One region of the Kitasatospora sp. McL0602 genome, then DNA from elsewhere that is predicted to be linked to it. Evidence: predicted binding sites of a transcription regulator. Region 1 holds the regulator's gene; the other holds the start of a gene.

Region 1 (6,996 bases):
GCGGTGGAGGTTCGGAGGACGGACGGGCCGAGGCGGTAGGGATGGGCGCCGGCTTCGGCGAAGGCGGCGAGTTCGTCGGGGGAGACTCCGCCCTCGGGGCCGACGATCAGGATGATGTCTCCGGTGGGCGGGAGGTCGGCGGTGGCGAGGGGGGTCGCGCCCTCCTCGTGCAGGACTCCGGCCAGGGCGGCGGCGGAGAGCAGGGGGGCCAGCTGGCGGGTCGTCATCAGCTCCCGCACCTCGGGGAACCGCAGGCGGCGGGCCTGCTTGCCCGCCTCCCGGGCGGTGGCCCGCCACTTGGCGAGAGCCTTGGCGCCGCGCTCGCCCTTCCACTGGGTGATGCAGCGGGAGGCGGCCCAGGGGATCACCACGTCGACGCCGACCTCGGTCATCGTCTCGACGGCCAGCTCGCCCCGGTCGCCCTTGGGCAGTGCCTGGACGACCACGATCCGGGGGCTCGGCTCGGCCTCCCGCCTGACCTCCCCGACCGTCACGTCGAGCGCGTCCTTGCCGAGCACCGCGGCGACGGTGCCGTCGACGCCGAGCCCGAGCCCGTCCGCGAGGGTGACCGCCTCACCGGGCTCCAGCCGCTTCACGGCGGCGGCGTGCCGCCCTTCCGCCCCGTCGAGCCGCACCACGGCGCCGGGCAGTGCCCCGGCCAGCCGCTCGGTCTCGACGACGAACACGGGCGCGGTCATACGGCGAACCTCCGGTACGTGGTGGGTGAAGCCCGAGGGGCGCGGGGCTCTGTCCGAGCCCCGCGCCCCTGGAGAAAACGTGAAGACCTACCGCCCGTTGAAGGCGTCCTTCAGCCGGGAGAACAGACCCTGCTGGCCCGGGGCGAAGGTGCCCGAGGGGCGCTCCTCGCCGCGCAGGATGGCGAGCCGCCGCAGCAGATCCTCCTGCTCCGGGTCGAGCTTCGTGGGCGTCTGCACCTCGACATGCACTATCAGGTCGCCTCGGCCGCCGCCGCGCAGATGCGTGATGCCCCGGCCGTGCAGCGGGATCGACTGCCCGGACTGCGTGCCGGGGCGGATGTCGACCTCCTCCAGACCGTCCAGGGTCTGCAGCGGCACCTGGGTGCCGAGCGAGGCGGCCGTCATCGGGATGGTGACCGTGCAGTGCAGGTCGTCGCCGCGCCGCTGGAAGGTCGCGTGGGTGGTCTCGGCGATCTCGACGTAGAGGTCACCGGGCGGGCCGCCGCCGGGGCCGACCTCGCCCTCACCGGCCAGCTGGATGCGGGTGCCGTTGTCGACACCGGCGGGGATCTTGACGGTGAGCGTGCGGCGGGCCCGGACGCGGCCGTCGCCGGCGCACTCGGGGCACGGGGTCGGCACGACAGTGCCGAAGCCCTGGCACTGCGGGCAGGGCCGGGAGGTCATCACGTTGCCGAGGAACGACCGGGTGACCTGGGAGACCTCGCCCTTGCCGCGACACATGTCACAGGTCTGCGCCGAGGTGCCGGGGGCGGCACCCTCACCGGAGCAGGTGGTGCAGGTCACGGCGGTGTCGACCTGGAGCTCCTTGGTGGTGCCGAACGCGGCCTCCTCCAGGGTGATCTCCAGTCGGATCATCGCGTCCTGCCCGCGGCGGGTGCGCGAGCGCGGCCCGCGCTGGCCGGAGGCCGCGCCGAAGAAGGCGTCCATGATGTCGGAGAAGCCGAAGCCCGCCGCACCGGCGCCGAAGCCGCCCGCGCCACCGCCGCCGCCCGGCGACAACGGGTCGCCACCGAGGTCGTAGACCTGGCGCTTGCCCGGGTCGGAGAGCACCTCGTAGGCGGCGTTGATCTCCTTGAACCGCTCCTGCGTCTTCGGGTCCGGGTTGACGTCCGGGTGCAGTTCACGGGCAAGGCGCCGGAACGCCTTCTTGATCTCGTCCTGCCCCGCATCCCGTCGGACGCCGAGTACCGCGTAGTAGTCCGTGGCCACCAAATGCTCCGCTTGTTCCGCCTCTAGAAGTGCTGCGACGAGTCCGCGAGGCGATGGCCCCGCGGCTTACTGCTCAGGATTCGGCCAGGATCTGACCCACGTACCGTGCGACCGCACGGACCGCCCCCATTGTGCCGGGGTAGTCCATCCGGGTCGGGCCGATCACACCCAGCTTTGCCACGCTCTCGTCGCCCGAACCGTAACCGACGGAGACGACGGAGGTGGAATTGAGCCCCTCGTACTCGTTCTCCCGGCCGATCCGGACGGTCATCCCGGCGTCCGCCGTCTCGCCCAGCAGGCGGAGCAGGACGACCTGCTCCTCCAGGGCCTCCAGGACGGGCTGGATGGTGAGCGGGAAATCGTGCCCGAACCGTGTCAGGTTCGCCGTGCCGGCGAGCATGATCCGCTCTTCGTTCTGCTCGGCGAGGGTCTCGAAGAAGGTCGCCAGCACCGTGGTGACGGTCGGCCGGTCGGCCGCCTCGAATGCGGCCGGGAGGTCCTCCAGCAGACCGGGCACGTCGGGCAGCCGCTGACCGCCCGCACGCGCGTTCAGCCGGGCCCGCAGCTCCGCGAGGACGGTCTCACCGACCGTGCCGGGGCAGTCGACCATCCGCTGCTCGACCCGGCCGGTGTTGGTGATCAGGACGAGCATCACCTTGGCGGGGGCCAGCGCGACCAGCTCGACGTGCCGGACGGTGGAGCGGGAGAGCGAGGGGTACTGGACGACCGCGACCTGTCTGGTCAGCTGCGCGAGCAGCCGGACCGTCCGGGCGACGGTGTCGTCCAGGTCGACCGCGCCGTCGAGGAAGTGCCGGATGGCGCGCCGCTCGGGCGCGCTCATCGGCTTGACCTCGGCCAGCCGGTCGACGAAGAGCCGGTAGCCCTTGTCGGTGGGGATGCGGCCCGCGCTGGTGTGCGGCTGGTGGATGTAGCCGTCCTCCTCCAGCGCCGCCATGTCGTTGCGCACCGTCGCCGGGGAGACCCCGAGGCTGTGCCGCTCGACCAGGGCCTTGGAGCCTACGGGCTCCTCGGTGCCGACGTAGTCCTGGACGATGGCGCGCAGCACGGCGAGCTTGCGGTCGTCCAACGGACGGAGGTCACGGCGGGTGTCGAGCTGCCGCGCGTCGGACTTGCGTTCGTCGGGCCTGCGCTCGCTGAATCGCTCGTTGACTCGTTCGTTGTGCACGGCACGCACCTCCGTCTTCGTCCGTTGTGCTGGTAGCTGACGGGCCCTTTGGCACTCTGAAAGGCAGAGTGCCAGAACCGTACCTGCCAGTGTAAGGCCCCCTCACGGCGGCAGGAACGGCCCGCTTGAGTGATCCTCGTCCGATTCCGGGCCGGATCTCCCGCGCGGGGGCGGTGCCTGCGCGGCCGTCGGGTGGCAGCATCGAAGACGGAACGTGATACCGGGCATTGGGATCGAAGGAGCCGTGATGTCGCCGTCACCCCAGCACTCCCGCTTCGCACCCGACCGAGGGCTGACCGGTCGGATGATCACCACGATGTTCCTGATCGGGTTGCTCTACGTCGGCTTCACCGGGGTGCTGATCGTCCTGCTGCGCGGGGCGTGGCCGCTGATCGTGCTGATCTCGGGCGGGCTCTTCGTCGCCCAGTTCTGGTTCAGCGACAAGATCACCGAACGGGCGATGGGTGCCCGCGCGGTCACCCCCGAGCAGTACCCGCAGCTGCACGGCACCATCGACCGGCTCTGTGCGCTGGCCGACATGCCCAAGCCCCGCGTCGCCGTCGCGGACAACGACATGCCGAACGCCTTCGCCACCGGCCGCAACCCGCAGAACGCCGTGGTCTGCGTCACCACCGGCCTGCTCCGCCGCCTGGAGCCGGAGGAGCTGGAGGGCGTCCTCGCGCACGAGCTCTCGCACGTCGCCCACCGGGACGTCGCGGTGATGACGATCGCCGGCTTCCTCGGTGTGCTGGCGGGCATGATGACCCGGATCGCCCTCTACGGCGGCTTCATGGGCGGCAACCGGAACAACAACAACGACAGCAACGCGGCGATCGCGATGCTGGTCATCCCGCTGGTCAGCATGGTCGTGTACGCGATCAGCTTCCTGCTCACCCGGCTGCTCTCGCGCTACCGCGAGCTCGCCGCCGACCGCGCCGCCGCCCAGCTCACCGGCAGGCCCAGCGCGCTGGCCTCGGCGCTCACCAAGGTCACCGGCCAGATCGCCGCCATCCCCAGCAAGGACCTGCGCTCGTCGCAGGCGTACAACGCCTTCTACTTCGCCCCCGCGCTCAGCGCCCGGGACGCCGCCACCCAGCTGATGTCCACCCACCCGTCGCTGGAGAAGCGGCTGGAGCAGCTCGGCAAGATCTCCACCGAACTCGGCCGCTAAGGAGCTTCTGTTGGGATTCCTCGACGCACTCTTCGGCCGGACCAAGCCCGTCCGGCCGGACCTCGACCAGCTCTTCGGCATCCCCTCCGCCGCGCTCACCCTGGAGGCGGCCGCCGGGTTCACCCCGACCGGGCTCGGATCGGTCTGCTTCGCCGCCGTCGAGGGCGGCGCCTTCGGCGAGGTGGAGCAGCAGGTCCGGGCCCTGCTGGACGCCGACACGGCCAGTGGCGGCGTGCCGGTGGAGGCCAGCCAGGACGGCTACGGCTACTCCTGGCTGCTCTCCCGGCACAAGCCGGAGGAGCTGCCGGAGCTGGTCAACGACCTGCACGCGGTCAACAGCGAGCTGGAGGCGAACGGCTTCGGGCCGCAGCTGCTCTGCTCGATCGTCGGATTCCGCAACGCCTCTGGCCAGTCGCTCGGGCTGGTCTACCTCTACAAGCGGGGCAGCTTCTACCCGTTCGCCCCGATGCCGGGCGGCGGCGAGAAGCGCAACAGCCCGGTCGAACTCCAGGTGAAGGCGATGCTCGGCAACGACCTGCGGGTCGAGCAGGACCTCACCCGGTGGTTCCCGGTCTGGGGCGCGCCCGGACTCTGACGGGGCCTCTGACGCGGCGTCCGGAATCGTATGATCGCCGGATGCGCAGCTACGGACCGGATCTGACCCCGCCCTGGAAGCAGCAGCGGCCGGCGCCCGAGGTCGTCGCGGAGCGGGAGCTGGTGGTGGAGGAGGCGGCCACCGGCTTCTGCGGGGCGGTGGTGCGGTGTGAGAAGACCGCCGAGGGCTTCACGGTCACGCTGGAGGACCGCTTCGGCAAGCGGCGGGTCTTCCCGATGACGCCCCGCGGCTTCCTGCTGGAGGGCCAGGTCGTCACGCTGGTGCGGCCCGCCGCAGCCTCCCCCGCTCCCGACCGGAGCCGGACGGCCTCCGGGTCGGTCGCGGTGCCCGGCGCACGGGCCCGGGTCGCCCGGGAGTCGCGGATCTACGTCGAGGGCCGGCACGACGCGGAGCTGGTCGAGCGGGTCTGGGGCGACGACCTGCGGATCGAGGGCGTCGTCGTCGAGTACCTGGAGGGCATCGACGACCTCCCCGCGATCGTCGCCGACTTCGCCCCCGGCGAGGGCCGCCGCCTGGGCGTCCTGGTCGACCACCTGCTGCCCGGCACCAAGGAACACCGGATCGCCGCCCAGGTCACCGACGCCTCCGTGCTGGTCGTCGGCCACCCCTACATCGACATCTGGCAGGCCGTGAAGCCCACCAGCGTCGGCATCCCCGGCTGGCCCGACGTCCCCTACGAGGAGGTCTGGAAGGAGGGCATCTGCCGCCGCCTCGGCTGGCCCGTCGACCCCCCGGCCGCCTGGAAGCGCATCCTCGCCTCGGTCAACTCCTACAAGGACCTGGAGCCCGCCCTCCTCGGCAAGGTCGAACACCTCATCGACTTCGTCACAACAGGCTGACCCCGGGGGCTACCCGGTTGCGTTCAGTCCACCAGGTCCCGGACGACGCCGTCGGCCAGCAACCGCCCCTGCAGGGTGAGCACCGCCCGCCCCTCGGCGAAGGCCGCTGCGTCGAGCAGGCCGTCGGCCAGCGCGCGCTCGGCGGCTCGGAGCCCGGCTGCGGCGAGCAGCGGGAGCGGGCAGCCCTCGCGGAGGCGGAGCTCCAGGAGGATGCGCTCGACCCGGCGGTCCTCGTCCGGCAGGACCTCGCGGCCGAGGGCGGGTGTCCGCTCCTCGGCCAGCGCCTGCGCGTACGCGGCGGGGTGCTTGGCGTTCCACCAGCGGACGCCGCCGACGTGGCTGTGGGCGCCTGGGCCTGCGCCCCACCAGTCGGCGCCCGTCCAGTAGAGCTCGTTGTGGCGGCAGCGCCCGGCCTCGCTGGTGGCCCAGTTGGAGACCTCGTACCACTCGAAGCCGGCCGCCGAGAGGGCCTCCTCGGCGATCAGGTAGCGGTCGGCGTGCACGTCGTCGTCGATCATCGGCAGTTCGCCGCGCTTGACCCGGGTTGCGAGCTTGGTGCCGTCCTCGACGATCAGCGAGTACGCCGAGACGTGGTCGGGCCCGGCGCCGATCGCGGCGTCCAGCGAGGCCCGCCAGTCGTCGTCGGACTCGCCGGGGGTGCCGTAGATCAGGTCGAGGTTGACGTGGTCGAAGCCCTCCGCGCGGGCCTCGGCGACGCAGGCCTCCGGGCGGCCGGGGGTGTGGTGGCGGTCGAGCAGCTGGAGCACGTGCGGCTTGGCGCTCTGCATGCCGAAGGAGATCCGGTTGAAGCCACCGGCCCGCAGCTCGGCGAGGTAGGCGGGGTCGACGGACTCGGGGTTGGCCTCGGTGGTGATCTCCGCGCCGGGCGCGAGCCCGAACTCGTCGCGGATCGCCGCCAGCGCCTTCACCAGGTCGGCGGCGGGCAGCAGCGTCGGCGTGCCGCCGCCGAGGAAGACCGTCTGCACCGGCAGGTCGGTCTGGCCGAGCACCTTCCGGGCGAGCCGGATCTCGGCGGTGAGGTTGTCGGCGTACGTCTCCTGCGAGGCGACGGCGCCTGAGGAGCGCAGCTCGGTGGCGGTGTAGGTGTTGAAGTCGCAGTAGCCGCAGCGCGTCGCGCAGTACGGCACGTGCAGGTAGAAGCCGAAGGGCCGCTCGCCCAGCCCGGTAAGGGCGTGGGCGGGCAGGGAGCCGTCGGACGGCACGGGTTCGCCGTCGGGGAGTGCGGAGGGCATACC
Region 2 (6,996 bases), 2.4 Mb from region 1:
CACCGGGCATGCCCGCGAAGGTGAAGCCGCTGGTGTCGTAGCCGCAGGCCGGGCCGGTCTTCCGGCAGTGCAGGCCCATCTGGTACCAGACCGAGGGCATCTCCGGCCCGAGGTGCGGGTCGTTGGCGAGCAGCGGCTTGCCGGTGGTGGTGTGCTTGCCGGAGACCACCCAGGAGTTGGAGCCGATGCCCTGGCCCTGCGGCCCCAGCAGCTGCGGCATCGCGGAGATCTGGTCGGTCAGGCCCTGGAGCAGCGACTTGGTGGCGGCCCGGCCCTGCGCTGCGGCGGCCTGGGTTGCGGCGGCCGGGGCGGTGGAGCCGTCGGCGGGCTGGTAGACCTCGCCCGCACCGACCTTGCCGGTCTTCACGATGGTGCCGTTACGGGCGTAGGGGTAGTCCGGGTAGAGCTGGGCGATCTTGTCCGGGGTGAAGTCCTGGGCCAGCAGCGAGCGGTCGATCTCCTCCTGCAGGTTGCCGGAGAGGCTCCAGGCCATCGCCTTCAGCCACGCCACCGAGTCGACCGGGCTCCACTGCTCGGGCTTGTACGAGCCGTTGACGGCGCCGAGCATCGCGTACTCCACCGAGGCGGAGGAGCCGCCGGGGTGCTCGCCGAGCCAGGCGTTCACGCCGTCCGTGTAGGCCTGGAGGTACTTCTTGGTGTCGGCGGAGAGCTTGCTGTCGTACTCCTCCTGCGCGACCTTGCGCCAGCCCATGGTGCGCAGGAAGGAGTCGGTCTCGACCTGCCCGGAGCCGAACATCTCGGACAGCCGACCGGAGGTGATGTGCCGTCGGACGTCCATCTCCCAGAACCGGTCCTGCGCCTGCACGTACCCCTGGGCGCGGAAGAGGTCCTCGGAGGTGTCGGCGTACAGCTGCGGGATGCCCTGGGCGTCCCGCTTGACGTCGACCGGCGCCGACATCCCGGCGACATGGACGCTGCCCGAGACGTCCGGGTAGGAGGCCCGGACGGTGGCCACGGCCCAGTACCCGCCGCCGGCCACGCCTGCCACCAGCAGGACGGCCAGCACGATCACGAACAGACGGGCGCGCCGGAACTTCTTCGAGCGGGGCATCTGGCTGAGTCCTTGGCTGGGGGTCGACGGCCGTGACAGGTCACCACATTAGGGCGACTCAGGTAGCGGACATGCACGGGGGACGTCCACGGTTGGATCTGTTGGACCCTACCGGGCCTTGCTGAGCGGTGGTCGGCGGCCGGTTGACCGTCGGAGCTTCATAAAAGAACAGGTAAAATGTTAGACTGAGTAACGAACAGGGGGCCGCCCTCAGGCTTCTGAGATCCGCCCAGCTCCTGAGACCTTTGCCCCCGAGACCTTTACTTCTGAGATCCACCCCGCCGCCCGCCCTTTTGACGCCGAGGTGCCACTGCGTGACCGTCGACCACCTGAACCGCTTCATGCTCGAGTTCTCCGTGATCCTGCTGGTCGCGGTGGTCGCGGTGCGCTTCGCGACCCGCTCAGGCCTTCCCAGCCTGCTCATCTACCTCGGGATCGGCGTCGCGCTCGGCCAGAACGGCCTCGGCATCACCTTCAACAACGCCGAGCTGACGCAGGTGCTCGGCTACGCCGCCCTGGTCGTCATCCTCGCCGAGGGCGGACTCAAGACCAGCCTCAAGGCGATCAAGCCGGTGATCCCGGCCGCGACCGTCCTCGCCACCCTCGGCGTCGCCGCCAGCGTCTTCATCACCGCCGCCGGGGCGCACTGGCTCGGCGGCTTCGACTGGCGGGTCTCCCTGCTGCTCGGCGCCATCGTCTCCTCGACCGACGCCGCAGCCGTCTTCTCCGTCCTGCGCCTGGTGCCGCTGCCACCCCGGCTGACCGGTCTGCTGGAGGCCGAATCCGGCTTCAACGACGCACCCGTCGTCATCCTGGTGGTCGCCTTCGCCACCACCGGCCCGCTCGACTCCTGGTACGTCCTGGTCGGCACGATCATCGCCGAGCTGGCGATCGGCCTGGCCGTCGGTTACGCCGTCGGCAAGCTCGGCGCGTACGCCGTGAAGCGCGTCGCGCTGCCCTCCTCCGGCCTCTACCCCATCGCCGTGCTGTCGCTCGCCCTGCTCGCCTACGCGGGCGGCGCCCTCCTGCACGGCTCCGGCTTCCTCGCCGTCTACATCGCCTCGGTGCTGCTGGGCAACGCCAAACTGCCGCACGGCCCCGCCGTCCGCGGCTTCGCCGACGGGCTCGCCTGGATCGGGCAGATCGGCATGTTCGTCGTGCTCGGCCTGCTCTGCAACCCCGACACCATGGGCTCGGCGATCGTGCCCGCGCTCGTCATCGGCGCCGTGCTGGTCTTCTTCGCCCGCCCGGTCTCCGTACTGCTCACCATGACGCCCTTCCGGCTGCCCTGGCGCGAGCAGGCCCTGCTGAGCTGGGCCGGGCTGCGCGGCGCCGTCCCCATCGTGCTCGCGACCATCCCGCTGGTCTCCGACATCCCGCAGGCCCAGGAAGTCTTCAACATCGTCTTCATCCTGGTCGTCGTCTTCACCCTGCTCCAGGGCCCGACGCTGCCGCTCGTCGCCCGCTGGCTGCGGATCGGCGACGGCTCGATGGGCCAGGATCTCGGCATCGAATCCGCACCGCTGGAGCGCCTGCACGGCCAGCTGCTCTCCGTCGCACTCTCCCCCGCCTCCCGGATGTCCGGCGTCGAGGTCAGCGAACTCCGGCTGCCCGCCGGGGCCGCCGTCACCCTCGTGGTGCGCGAGGGCGCCAGCTTCGTCCCCGACAAGGCGACCGTGCTGCGGGCCGGCGACGAACTCCTCGTCGTCACCACCGACGAGGTCAGCGAGGCGGCCGAACGACGGCTGCGCGCGGTCGACCAGGGCGGCAAGCTCGCGGGGTGGCTGCACGGGCGGGGGTGAGGGGCGAGGGGGCGTGCGGGCCGGGCCTTCAGGTCGTGTGTTTTCCGCGACGTTCACCTTGTGTTCGCGGGTGATTGTCGGGCTCGGCGCGTAGTATGAGAGCACAAGCTTCAGTAACAACCTGAACACCCGCTACATCTGCCTGAAGCAGAGTTGGCGCGACCGCTCGGCGGCCGCGGTCCGCAGCACCTTCTGCCCTCTGGTCCCCGTAACCCGGGAACGACCAGCCGGACCCGGTATCACCCCGGTCGACGCGCGAGAGGACGACTCTCGGCGCCGTCGGGGTCACCCATACCCCTTCCGCGCTACCAGGCAGCAGGAAGGACCGACCGTGACGGCCCCCCGAACGGTCGAGACCCCCGCACGAGTCGGCTACGGTGCGCTGCTGCGCACCCCCGGAGCATGGACGTTCCTGCTCCCCGCCTTCGCCGCGCGCCTCCCCTACGCCATGCTCAGCCTGGGCATCGTGCTACTGGTCTTCGACACCCACGGCTCGTACGGCACCGCCGGTGCCGTCGCGGCGGTCTCCGCCGTGGCCCAGGCGTTCGTCGGGCCGCAGACCGGGCGGCTCGCCGACCGGTACGGCCAGTCCGCCGTCCTGCTGCCCAGCGTCGCCGTGCACGCCGTCTCGGTCGGCGCCCTGATCGCGCTGGCCGTCGGCCACGCCCCGGTCTGGACGCTCTTCCTGGCCGCCGCCCCCGCCGGGGCCTCCGTGCCGCAGATCGGCGCGATGGTGCGCTCCCGCTGGGTCGCCAAGCTGTCGGGCGCCCAGTCGTCCGGTGCTGAGGGCTCGCCGCAGAAGCTGAACACCGCCTTCGCCTTCGAGTCCGTCACCGACGAGTTCACCTTCGTCATCGGTCCGGTGCTCGCCACCGCCATCGCGACCGCCGTCAACCCCTCCGCCGGGCTGATCGCCGAGGCCACGCTGACCGTCGTCGGCGGGCTCGCCTTCGCGGCCCAGCGCCGCACCGCCCCCGCCCGGCACCCCCTGGTGCCCGGTGCGGAGCGCGTCTCGGCCCTCTCCTCGCCCGGTGTCCGGCTGCTGGCCGGCTCCTTCCTCGGCGTCGGCACCGTCTTCGGCGCCATGCAGGTCTCCGTCACCGCCTTCGCGAAGGCGGCCGGCCAGCCGGGCGTCAGCGGCATCGTCTACGGCATCTTCGCGGGCGGCAGCATGCTGGCCGGGGCGCTCTACGGCATGGTCGCCTGGCGGCGCCCGGCCCGGCAGCGGATGCTCGGCAGCTACGCGCTGCTGGTGCTCGGCTGCTCGACGCTCTGGGCGATGCCCAACCTCACCTCCCTCGCCGTCGCCGGGCTGATCTGCGGCCTCGCCATCGCGCCGACGCTGATCACCGGGTACACCCTGGTCGAGTCGCTCGTCGCGGACGGCGCCAAGACCGAGGCCTTCACCTGGCTGACGGGCGCCATCGGGCTCGGCCTGGCCGCCGGTTCCACCGCCGCCGGGCAGCTGATCGACGGCCACGGCGCCTCGGCCGGGTTCGTGATGCCGGTCGCCGGGGCCGGCCTCGGGCTGGCCGCCCTGGTCGCGCTGCGGCGCCTGCTCGTGCCGCCGACCACCGCCAGCCGCACGGTGGCGCGCAGCGCGGCGCCTGTTGCTGTGACTGTTGCGGCGCCTGTTGCGGCGCCTGTTGCGGCGCCTGTTGCGGCGCCTGTAGCGGTGACCGTCGCTGCGCCTGTTACCGGGCAGTTGGTCGGAGCTTCGAAGGGCTGAAGTGTTCTGTCGTCCTAGCGCCTTCGGGCTATCTCACACCTGGGGCGCTGGACTGATCCAGCGGAATGCCGCATCATTGACCGTCGTTAGCACTCATCAGGCGAGAGTGCCAGGGGGAAGTGCAGGAGGAAGCCAAGTGCCCACGTACCAGTACCAGTGCACCGAGTGTGGCAGCGGCCTTGAGGCGGTGCAGAAGTTCACCGACGACGCGCTGACCACGTGCCCCGCATGCCAGGGGAAGCTCCGGAAGGTCTTCTCGGCGGTGGGTGTGGTGTTCAAGGGCTCGGGCTTCTACCGGACCGACAGCCGCTCCTCCTCGACCAGCTCGGTGAGCGGATCGTCGTCGGGGTCCTCCTCGTCGTCCTCCTCCTCTCCGTCCGCCGCTCCGGCGGCGGCCTCGGCTTCGTCGTCCTCGTCCTCGTCGAGCAGCTCGGGCTCCGGCTCGGGCTCCAGCTCCGCGAGCTGACGTACGCGCTCCGCAGGGGCCCGGCACCGTGGATCGGTGCCGGGCCTTCTGGCGTTCTCCGGGCGGCCCGGCGGCACAGCGGCACACGGGGGCCTGGGAGGGCGGCGGTTAGCCCGTGTGGGGGATGCGAGTTATCCACACCCCGGGGTTATCCACAGGTATGGGGATGGGGATTCCGCGTCTTCCGTCGGCGGCGCACTCTGGATCACGCGAGGCCGACCGGGCTCGCGTGATCCGATCAGAGGCGGTGCCACAGCCATGACCTCTCAGCTGGAGCCCCTGCTCCTCCCCTACTCCTCCCGCCCCGCCTGGGCCCCCGTGCCCACCGCCGCCCCCTCCGTGCCGCCCAGGCGTACGGTGCCCGTGTTCGCGCCGATCCGGCGTGGGTCGGGTGGGCGGCACCGGCTCCGACAGGCCGTCCGGCACCGGCCCGGGGTGGTGGTGGCCGGGCTGCTGGCCGCCTCCACCACGCTCACCGCCGGGCCGCTGCGCGTCGGGCCGCCACCGGCGGTGGTGGCTGGCCCGGCGATGGCCGGTCCAGCAGCCGCCGGTCCAGCGCCGGCTGCCCGGCAGAGCGGGGCGCCGCCCCAACCTCAGGGGGCGTCAACCACGCGCCGCCGGATTCACCCGTGACCTTGTCGGTCGATCGTCGTTCTGCGCGGCATGAAGGGCTTCAAGGAATTCCTGCTCCGCGGCAATGTCATCGACCTCGCCGTCGCCGTCGTCATCGGCGCGGCATTCACCAACATCGTCAACGCCTTCGTGAAAGGTGTCATCGACCCCATCGTCGGGCTGTTCGGCAGCGAGGATCTCGCCTCGTACTCCTCGTGCATCAAGGGCCCCTGCGCCATGGACGAGACCGGCCACGTCACCAGTGGCGTCTTCATCCTCTGGGGCTCCGTGCTGAGTGCCGTCCTGCAGTTCGTCATCACGGCCGCCGTCGTCTACTTCGCCCTGATCGTCCCCATGAAGCGCTACATGGCCAACCACAAGACGGTCGAGCAGGCCTCGGCAGAGGCCGAGGCCCAGGAGGTCGTCCTGCTCACCGAGATCCGCGACGCGCTGGTCCGCCAGGGCTGAGCCCGCTCCCCCGGCTCCCCCGCCGGCTTCCCCGTAACCGGCCGCCTCACTACCCGTGGTGCGGCGGCCGCTGACTCAGGTACCAGTCCAGCCCACGCCCGCCACCGCTCCCCGAGGCGGAGCTCTCGCCCCAGCCACCATCGGTGTCGTCACTGCTCTGGCGGTCCAGCGGGTCGCTGAAGACCAGCTTCGCCTTCCGCGGCACGTCCTGACCGTCCTGCTGCGGCTCCTGCTGCTCCGGCCGCTGCTCCTGCTGCTCGCCCATCCGACCGGCTCCTCTGCTCTGTCCTGCCGCCCGCCACCAACGACTCAAGCGTAGGCCGCACGACGATGGACCCCGGCCACGGCCGGAGAGGCCGTACCGGGGTCCACCATCCACTACTCCTGCTACTGCTGGTGCATCCTGCTCAGGCCGCCTCGAAGCCGGAGTGGTCCGCGATCTTCTTCAGCTCCGCCAAGGCGTGCTTCTCGATCTGCCGAATCCGCTCACGCGTCAGGCCGTGCTGCTTGCCGACCTCGGTGAGGGTGCGCTCGCGGCCGTCCTCCATCCCGTACCGGGACCGGATGATCGAGGCCGTCCGGTCGTCCAGCCGGCCGATCAGGTCGTCCAGCTCCTCACGGCGGAGCATGACCATCACGGCATCCTCCGGGGAGGTCGCACCGGTGTCCTCCACGAGGTCTCCGAACTGGGTCTCGCCCTCGTCGTCGACCGACATGTTCAGACTGACCGGGTCACGTGCCCAGTCCAGTACGTCCTTGACCCGCTGCTCGGTGGAGTCGAGCTCGGCCGCCACCTCCGCCGGGTCCGCCTCCCGGCCCAGTTCCTTCGCCTTCTCACGCTGCACGC

Evidence for each region. Region 1 encodes HrcA, which represses chaperone genes, less so after heat shock. Its sites were predicted from a motif close to TTNGCACTCNGNNNNNCNGAGTGCNAA; they were not measured.
Region 2: a site for HrcA is predicted at 4,690-4,716, ahead of ACR68M_RS13080 (FmdB family zinc ribbon protein). Genes of this name have one in related genera too.

Annotation. Positions count from the first base shown of each region.
Region 1 covers NZ_CP197246.1:5,273,733-5,280,728, reverse strand. The annotation lists gene ACR68M_RS24010 (16S rRNA (uracil(1498)-N(3))-methyltransferase) at 1-698, opposite strand, end outside; gene dnaJ (molecular chaperone DnaJ) at 786-1,928, opposite strand; gene hrcA (heat-inducible transcriptional repressor HrcA) at 2,002-3,015, opposite strand; gene htpX (zinc metalloprotease HtpX) at 3,362-4,285, shown strand; gene pspAB (PspA-associated protein PspAB) at 4,296-4,880, shown strand; gene ACR68M_RS23985 (DUF3097 domain-containing protein) at 4,922-5,740, shown strand; gene hemW (radical SAM family heme chaperone HemW) at 5,764-6,993, opposite strand.
Region 2 covers NZ_CP197246.1:2,895,626-2,902,621, forward strand. The annotation lists gene ACR68M_RS13065 (penicillin acylase family protein) at 1-1,072, opposite strand, end outside; gene ACR68M_RS13070 (potassium/proton antiporter) at 1,414-2,874, shown strand; gene ACR68M_RS13075 (MFS transporter) at 3,206-4,603, shown strand; gene ACR68M_RS13080 (FmdB family zinc ribbon protein) at 4,740-5,069, shown strand; gene ACR68M_RS13085 (hypothetical protein) at 5,328-5,702, shown strand; gene mscL (large conductance mechanosensitive channel protein MscL) at 5,733-6,149, shown strand; gene ACR68M_RS13095 (hypothetical protein) at 6,199-6,414, opposite strand; gene ACR68M_RS13100 (sigma-70 family RNA polymerase sigma factor) at 6,557-6,996, opposite strand, start outside.